2 regions of the Gordonia sp. NPDC127522 genome follow, and region 2 is predicted to be linked to the other one. Evidence: riboswitches for the same ligand, from Rfam matches in the RefSeq annotation. Region 2 holds a riboswitch; the other holds the start of a gene.
The links. Region 2 has a riboswitch for S-adenosylmethionine ahead of ACFVHY_RS12330 (bifunctional o-acetylhomoserine/o-acetylserine sulfhydrylase). Riboswitches for the same ligand answer to the same signal wherever they lie in the genome.
Positions count from the first base shown of each region.

Region 1: another riboswitch for S-adenosylmethionine. It lies ahead of ACFVHY_RS19430 (aminotransferase class V-fold PLP-dependent enzyme); the one in region 2 lies ahead of ACFVHY_RS12330 (bifunctional o-acetylhomoserine/o-acetylserine sulfhydrylase).

Region 1 is NZ_JBHXVK010000015.1:108,748-113,160, forward strand. Features, by position in the region: gene ACFVHY_RS19420 (inorganic diphosphatase) at 1-282, shown strand, start outside; gene ACFVHY_RS19425 (hypothetical protein) at 406-897, opposite strand; gene ACFVHY_RS19430 (aminotransferase class V-fold PLP-dependent enzyme) at 894-1,814, opposite strand; SAM riboswitch class IV at 1,834-1,947, opposite strand; gene ACFVHY_RS19435 (isochorismate synthase MenF) at 2,055-3,131, shown strand; gene ACFVHY_RS19440 (O-succinylhomoserine sulfhydrylase) at 3,150-4,367, opposite strand; gene ACFVHY_RS19445 (rhodanese-like domain-containing protein) at 4,364-4,413, opposite strand, start outside.
Region 2 is NZ_JBHXVK010000005.1:151,910-156,322, forward strand. Features, by position in the region: gene ACFVHY_RS12325 (PE-PPE domain-containing protein) at 1-1,325, opposite strand, end outside; SAM riboswitch class IV at 1,594-1,714, shown strand; gene ACFVHY_RS12330 (bifunctional o-acetylhomoserine/o-acetylserine sulfhydrylase) at 1,777-3,111, shown strand; gene ACFVHY_RS12335 (homoserine O-acetyltransferase) at 3,128-4,282, shown strand; gene ACFVHY_RS12340 (Hsp70 family protein) at 4,316-4,413, opposite strand, start outside.

The DNA.
Region 1 (4,413 bases), on a different contig from region 2:
GGCATGTACACCATGACCGACGAGGCCGGTGGCGACGACAAGCTCCTCTGCGTCCCGGCCAAGGACGTGCGCTGGGACCACATCAAGGACATCTCCGACGTGTCCGAATACGAGCTGGGACCCATCGCCCACTTCTTCGAGCACTACAAGGACCTCGAGCCGGGCAAGGAGGTCGACCCGGGCGGATGGGTCGGCCGCGACCAGGCCGAGAAGATCGCACAGGAGGCCATCGATCGCCTCGCTGCGCACCCCGACGCGGCCAACGAGCCCTCGCGCGGCTGATCTCTCCCGCACACGAGACCGCCGGCACCATCATTCGAGGTGGTGCCGGCGGTCTTGTCTGTTCACCAAGTGGCTTCGACTCGGCTCCTCGCTACGCTCGGTGCCGGCTCAACCAGCAGTGGGTCAGGCCACGCGGTACCGCTGCTCGGCGAGCACCGGCAGGATCTGTTCGCGGATGCGGCGTTCGGTGGCCGCGCCGTCGATCGGGATGAGGATCACGGCGTCGGCGACCTCGGCTGCGTAGATGTCGCGGACCAGCGTGATCAGTCCGTGTGTCGTCCCGATGTAGCGGATGGTCCCCGAACTCGTCTCCGACGACGCGTCCTCCGCAGCAGCAGCAGCCACGCGCGCCGACGCGGCATCCGGCGCGACGGTCACCTCCACCTCGAGTGCGACCACGAACTTGGCCTGATCGTGGCTGCCGGCCCGGAGCAGGGAGCGGGCGCGCTGCGCCTCGCGGAGGGTCTCACGCCGCACGACGATCGGAAACGTCTGTGCGAGTTCGTCTCCCGCGAGCGCGATCTGGAATCCCGGACGTCCGATGCTGATCGGGGTGGCAGTCGGTGCGGCGATCACGGTGCCGCGGTCGGCACGTGCGTCGAGTTCGATGGTCATCTACTCACCCCTGTTCGGTCGGTCTGTTCGGTTCGCGCCCGGAATGCGTCGAGAATCCGGTCGATGTCGTCGGCGGTGGTGCCCGCTCCGAAACTCGCGCGCACCGTATCGGCCGGCGGTGTGAGGCCGTCGACGGTGTAGCCCGCGACTCCCGCGCGGTCGGTGGAATCGGTGAAGATCCGCCGCGGCGTGAAGCCGCCGATCGCGGCCAGGCCGGCATCGAGACGTTCGGCGAGGCGGCGTTCGTGCAGCCCGATCGTCTCGGGTCCGAGATCGGCGAGCACCCGACACGCCTCGGCGACCGCGATCGCTTCGGAAACGCCGTCGGCGTCCGGCGAGACGTAGACGTCGGCGGCGTCGAACCAGTCACGACGACCGATGAGGACGCCGGCGCCGCCCGTCTTCCGCCCCGGTTCACCGAACGCCAGGTAGTCGATGCCGTGGCTGACGACGGAGACGGGCCGGTGCCCGACGAGTTGCGCGGCGTCGACCAGGATGCGGGCCCCGGACCGGTGCGCGAGCGAGGCGAGCCGGCCGATCGGCAGCACCTCGCCGGTGATGTCCGATACCGCGGTCACGACCAGGAGCGATGCCGGCGCCGAGGCGAGCTCGGTCTCCAGCGCGACCAAGGTGTCCTCGATGGTCTCGCCGGCCGGGACGAACCGCGCCCGGTCGCGCCCCTGCCGTGGTGCGCACCACCGCAGCAGGTCGGCGCCCTGCCCGATGTCGAGGACGACGACGTCGCCAGGAGTGATGCGCGCCGCGAGGTCGAGGGCAACGGCGGCATCGCGGGTGAAGACGACGGTGTCGTCGACCCGCGCACGGACGAACTGCCGCACCGATTCCCGGGCGGCGTCGAAGCGGACGTCGACTGCGGGCGACAGGCGACCGGCGGGTGCGGACAGGACAGCGGTCACGGCAGGAAACTCCTCAGACAATTCGCGCTTGCCGCGTCCGGTCGGTACGCGGCCGGGTCGTCACCCGGAGCACCCCACCGCGAAGGAGGGTTGCCGACCAGCGAGCCGGGGCTTGTCACTGGCACTCATGACCTACGACCAAGGGTCGTCGATCTCGCGCGGACGTGTCAATTTTCACTCAACGTGATCGGAAGTTAGGGCACACTTACCTGTAGCGTGTCAGGGGTGTCAGCGACTGATGTGTTCGTGTTGTCCCGCCCGCACGGCACCGTGCGGGGCATGGGCGCGGTCCGTGCGTTCACCGACGTCGACGCCGCCTCGGCCGCCCTGCGCGCCGGGACCGTCGACGGTCTGACCGGCGCGATCCCCTTCGACCTCGCCGACCCCGCCGCGCTGGTGGTGCCCGAAGTCCTGCACGTCGACGCGGCGCCGCTGGCAGGCACACCACCGCTGACGCGCACCCCGGTGTCGACGACCCTGCACCCCACGGCCGACGAGCACCGCGAACGTGTCGCACACGCGGTGAAGCGGATCGTCGCCGGCGACGTCGGCAAGGTCGTACTCGCCCGCAGCGTCGACATCGTGCTCGACGCCGAGGTCGAGCCTCTGCAACTCCTCGACGCATTGGCGGGCGGCAATGCCGGACACAACGCATTCGGTGTCGATCTCGGCGCGGCCACCGGCTCGGGTTCGTGGCTGTTGGGCGCTAGTCCCGAAGTGCTGCTGCGCAAGTCGGGTTCAGTCGTCACCTGCCACCCGTACGCGGGATCGGCGCCGCGGTCACCCGACCCGGTCGTCGACCGCGCCGCCGCCGACGGATTGTTCTCCTCGGCAAAGGATCTCGCCGAGCACGCCTTCGTCGTCGACCACTTGCGGGACCGACTGGGACACCTCTGCGACGACGTCTACGCACCGTCGACCCCGCAACTGCAGTCGACCGGGGAGGTCTGGCATCTGGCCACCCCGATCCGCGCTCGGCTTCGGGACCCGGCGACCACCGCGCTCGATCTCGCACTCCTGCTCGGCCCCACCCCGGCGGTCTGCGGCACGCCGAGTGATGTTGCCGCGCAGATCATCCGCGAGGTCGAGGGTGAGCGCGGCTTCTATGCGGGGGCGGTCGGCTGGTGCGACGCCGCCGGCGACGGGGAGTGGATGGTCACCATCCGGTGCCTCGAACTCGAGGCCGATCGTCGCAGCCTCCGGACGTGGGCCGGCGGCGGCATTGTCGAACACTCCGACCCGCAGGGCGAACTCGAGGAAACCGCGTTCAAGCTGCGCACGGTCCTGAACGCGTTGGGCATCGCCGCACTCGACTGAGTCGCCCTCTCCCGCTTCTCAGCCCAGCGCGTGGTCCAGGTCGCCCAACAGGTCGTCGACCCCTTCGAGACCGACCGACAGCCGCACCACCGAGTCACTCAGACCGATCGCCGCGCGTCCCTCGGGACCCATCGCACGATGAGTAGTGGTCGCCGGATGCGTGATCAGCGACTTCGAATCTCCGAGATTGTTGGAGATGTCGACGATCCGCAGGCCGTTGAGGACCTCGAAGGCGCGTTTCTTGCCGTCGATGCCATCGTGGTCGTTGAGCTCGAAGGTCACCACCGTGCCGCCGCCGGACATCTGCGACTTCGCCAGGTCGTACTGCGGATGTGACTGCAGGAAGGGGTATTTGACCCAGCGCACGCGCGGATCGCTCTCGAGGAACTCGGCGATCCGCAGCGCCGACGACACCGAGGCGTCGACGCGCAGACGCATCGTCTCCAGCCCCTTCACGAGGGTCCAGGCGTTGAACGGACTGAGTGCCGGACCGGTGTGTCGCATGAGTTGCTGCACCGGACCGTCGACGTACTCCTTGGTTCCGAGTACCGCGCCACCCATGACGCGCCCCTGGCCGTCGATGTGCTTGGTGCCCGAGTACACGATGACGTCGGCGCCGAGTTCGAGACCCCGCTGCAGCAGCGGGGTGGCGAAGACGTTGTCCAGCACCACCTGTGCGCCCGCGGCGTGCGCCAGTTCCGAGACCTTCACGACGTCGACGAGACTCTGCATCGGGTTCGACGGTGTCTCGAAGAACACCGCGTCGGTGGGCTTGGACAGGGCCCGCTCCCACTGCTCGAGGTCTTCGCCATCGACGAACTCGGTCTCGATCCCCCAGCGCGGGAGGATCTCGTTGCAGACCACGAAGCAGGAACCGAACAGGCTGCGGGCGGCGACGAGACGGTCGCCGGCCTTCAACAGTGCACCGAGCGCGACGAACACCGCGGCCATGCCGCTTGCGGTGGCGAAACACGCCTCCGCGCCCTCGAGCCGGCGCAACCGCTCCTGGAACATCTCGACGGTCGGATTTCCGTAGCGCGAGTAGACGAATCGTTCGTCCTCGCCGGTGAAGGCTCGCTCGGCGGCCTCCGCGGAGTCGTAGACGTAACCGCTCGTGAGATAGAGCGCCTCGGCCGTCTCGTGGAAACCCGAACGCGCCAGCCCGCCGCGAACCGCGATCGTGTCAGCCGAGAGCCCTTCAGGCAGTTCACGACTGACGGGCAGATCAGAACTCACGATTGCCTCCACGGCAGGTTCTCGGCACGCCAGCCCGACGTCCCGC
Region 2 (4,413 bases):
ACGGTGCCGCCCTCCGACGCCACCGGACCGATGATCGCGCCCGCCCAGTACCGGACGAAGTTGACCGGCAGCAGGACGATGCTGCGGAGACTCGCGGCCAAGGCTCGCGCGCCGCCGACGAACTGCGCCGGCGACAGCGTCAGGATGCCCTCCAGGATGTCCTCGAAGACGAACAGGTCCGGCAGATACGCGCCGTATCCGAGTTTCGGCAACGGTGGCAACAGATCCTGCACGAGCCGGACCACCGGCTGCAGGTTCGCGAGTTCGATTCCGTACGGCAGGTCGATCGTCGGACGCCCCGACAGAAAGTCGCCGATCGTACCCCGGTATCCGAGGTCGCGAGCCCAGCCCTGGATCAGTTCAGCGAAGGCGGAGTCCGCGGCGACAGTGCAGACCGTCCCCGCCTCGCCCGTGCAGGACACCGGGCGGGTACTCCATTGTTCCGAGGGATCGCGCCACATCGCGTATGGGTACAGGTTGTGCTTGGTGAAGTACCCGAGAAGTCCATCGATCGCGCCTATCGGGTCGTGGATGGGGTCCGGGAGGTCGCAGATCGGGTCGCCGTCGATGCAGACGGACACCACATCGCCCTCCAGATCTCCAAAGCCTCGGTCTGTCCCCGACGACCCGCGGGGCCCCGACATGGTCAGTCCGGGAATGATCCCGATCAACGACAGTTCGATACCGCGACCGGACTCGTCCCCGGCCTGTCGAGGGTCCGAGTACAACTCGCCGGACAACTTCTCGGTGTTGACGAGGATGTCGTCGCGCGTATCACCGGGGGTGTTGTTGACGTCGATCAAGCGGTACGTTCCGTCGGAACTCGGCTTGCCGTCGGCATTCATACGAGGCGAGGTCCCGATCTCGGCCAGGACATCGCCCGCTACGCGCGCCCCCTGCGAGTACCCCGCGACGACCACGGGTTTGTCACACTCCGCTTGATAGTCCGCGATTGCGCGGACCGTCGACGCCGTGCCCTGTCGTGTGCTGTCGTCATAGCCCGCGGCACCGAGCGGCCAGAGCGTCGTCGGGTAATCGGCGTGGATGATCCGGTACCGACCGTCGCCGGTGTAACGAGGATCGTCGTCCAGGGTGCCCGCCTTGTTGTCGGGGCCGATCCCGGTGTAGCGCTGTTCGACTCCGATCAGATGCTCGGCGTCGGGGTCGTTGGTGCCCCCGACGATGACCACCGCACCCGCACCGCAGTCGACCGCGGCGGCATGCGGAGTGCCGATCACCGTGAATGCGGTCGCCACCGCGAATGCGGTGAGGCCGGCGACCGTGAACGAGGCCCGTCGGGTCCGGAGATGAGCCATCACGGCCATGAGCGCTCCTGTGCGAACCCGGACCACCTGAGCGGAGCATTCCGGTGCAGCCGGGGCTGTCCCGAACGCTAGATCCGCGATCGTGGAACCGACAGCACACTGAGCGTCGCTAACTACCGTGACCAGAGGTTTTGTATCTGCTAACACCCGATTTCACTCGGTCGGAGGACAGCCACCGGCACCCTTCTGGTGCACTCCTCAAGGGTTGGGCGCGGCCTGACCGGGACGGTTCTCGGACCCTCACATCCGTGTTATATCCTTGTCGCCAGGTCATGAGTATCAGCGCGAAGCCCCGGCTGGCTGATCGGCAACCCTCCTTCCGCGGTGGGGTGCTCCGGGTGATGACCGGGTTGCGGGATCGCAGTGGCGATCCCCGGCAAGCGCGGGTCCGAAGGTCGGACCCCAACAGGGTCGAGTTGGCCCTGCCGACCGTAGAAAGTGATGAATCGCCATGTCTGATGTCCCTGACGGCACCCTCGACAGCAACGATCCCAGCGAGAACTGGAGCTTCGAGACGAAGCAGATCCACGTCGGGCAGTCCGCGGACGCGGTGACCAACGCCCGTGCGCTGCCGATCTACCAGACGACGTCGTATGTCTTCAACGACACCCAGCACGCGGCCAATCTCTTCGGTCTCGCCGAACCGGGCAACATCTACACGCGCATCATGAATCCCACGCAGGATGCCGTCGAGCAGCGGATCGCCGCGCTCGAGGGCGGCGTCGCCGCGCTGCTCGTCGCATCGGGACAGGCCGCCGAGACCTACGCAATCCTCAACGCCGTCGAGACCGGCGGCCACGTCGTGTCGAGCCCCCGCCTGTACGGCGGCACGTTCAACCTCTTCCACTACACACTGCCCAAGCTCGGGGTCGAGGTGAGCTTCGTCGAGGACCCCGAGGACCCGGCGTCGTGGCAGGCCGCCGTCAAGGACAACACGCGGGCGTTCTTCGGTGAGTCGATCTCCAACCCCAACAACGAGATCCTCGACATCCCGGGGATCGCGGAGGTCGCGCACCGCAACGGCGTACCCCTCATCATCGACAACACCGTCGCCACCCCCTACCTGATCAGCCCGCTGGCCCACGGCGCCGACATCGTCGTGCACTCGGCGACGAAGTACATCGGCGGTCACGGCACCGCGATCGGCGGCGTCATCGTCGACGGCGGCACCTTCGACTGGCGGGTCCAGCGCGACGGGAAGGACCTGTTCCCCGGTTTCACCACGCCGGACCCGAGCTACCACGGTGCCGTCTTCGCCGATCTGGGCGCGCCCGCCTTCGCACTCAAGGCACGCGTGCAGTGGTTGCGTGACACCGGCGCGGCGATCTCCCCGTTCAACGCGTTCCTGTTGGCGCAGGGCCTGGAGACGCTGAGTCTGCGCATCGAGCGGCACGTCGCCAACGCACGGAAGGTCGCCGCTTTCCTCGACTCACACCCGCAGGTCGAGTCCGTGGCGTACGCGGGCCTGGAATCCTCGCCCTGGCACAAGCGCGGTCAGGAACTGGCCCCGAAGGGTCAGGGTGCGATCGTCGCCTTCGAGATCCAGGGCGGAGTGGACGCCGGCAAGAAGTTCGTGGACGCGCTCAGCCTGCACAGTCACGTCGCCAACATCGGCGATGTGCGGTCGCTGGTCATCCACCCCGCCTCGACCACCCACAGCCAGCTCACCCCCGAGGAGCAGCTGGCCGCGGGCGTGGCCCCGGGACTGGTCCGGCTCGCCGTGGGCATCGAGGGAATCGACGACATCGTGGCCGACCTCGAACAGGGATTCGCGGCGGCCAAGTGAGACAGGTGAGGCAGCTTTGTCGGTGAGTATCGACCTGAATGCGACAGCATCTGATCAGCCCGACTGGGAGACCCTCCCGGACGGGGAACTCGTCGGCATCCCCATCGGTTCGTTGCCTCTCGACAGCGGAGCACGGATCGACGACGTCACCCTGGCGTTCCAGCGCTGGGGGACGTTGTCGCCGTCCCGCGACAACGTCATCCTCACGCTCCACGCACTGACCGGCGACTCGCACGTCACCGGACCCGCCGACGCCGACCACGACTCGGCCGGATGGTGGGACGGGCTGATCGGCCCGGGACAGGCCATCGACACCGACGAATGGTGCGTCATCTCCGCCAACGTCCTGGGCGGATGCAAGGGCTCGACGGGCCCGGGCTCCATCGCCCCCGACGGTCGGCCCTGGGGCTCACGCTTCCCGCAGATCACCGTGCTCGACCAGGTCCGTGCCGAGGTTGCACTGCTGGACCGCCTCGGAATTCGCAGCGTCGGTGCGGTTCTCGGCGGCTCGATGGGCGGCGCCCGCGCGCTCGAATGGGCGATCGAGTACCCCGACCGCGTCCGCAGCGCCCTCGTGCTCGCCGTCGGCGCCCGCGCGACCGCGGATCAGATCGGTATCCAGTCCGCACAGATCGCCGCGATCAAGGCCGACCCGGACTGGTGCGGCGGCGACTACCACGGCACCGGTCGGATTCCCCTGCAGGGCATGGGGATCGCGCGTCGGATCGCCCATCTCATGTACCGCAGCGAACCGGAGCTCGACTCCCGCTTCGGCAACGACGCCCAGGGCGACGAGAATCCCCTGACCGGCGGGCGCTACGCGGTGCAGAGCTATCTCGACCACCAGGCGTCGAAGCTGATGTCCCGCTTCGACCCGGCCAGCTACGTCGTCCTCACCGAAGTCCTCAACCACCACGACGTCGGCCGTGGTCGCGGCGGAGTCGCGAAGGCGCTCAACAATTGCCGCGTTCCGGTGATCGTCGGGGGGATCGACTCCGATCGTCTCTACCCGATCCGGCTGCAGGTCGAACTCGCCGACGAACTGGGCAACTGCGTCGGCGGGCTCCAGGTCGTCAACTCCGAGACCGGCCACGACGGATTCCTGACCGAATTCGATGCCATCAGCGATCTACTCAAGCGCACGGTCGAACTCGCGCGTCGAGACGCCTGACGGAGGCGTACCCGACCTGTCGGCGACGTCTCGTCAGCGGGGCGCCGGGACCGACGGGACCGGGCTGCCGGACCGAGGTACCGGGGTCATCGGTGAGCCCGACTCCCCGTCAACGGATTTCCCCGGTTCGG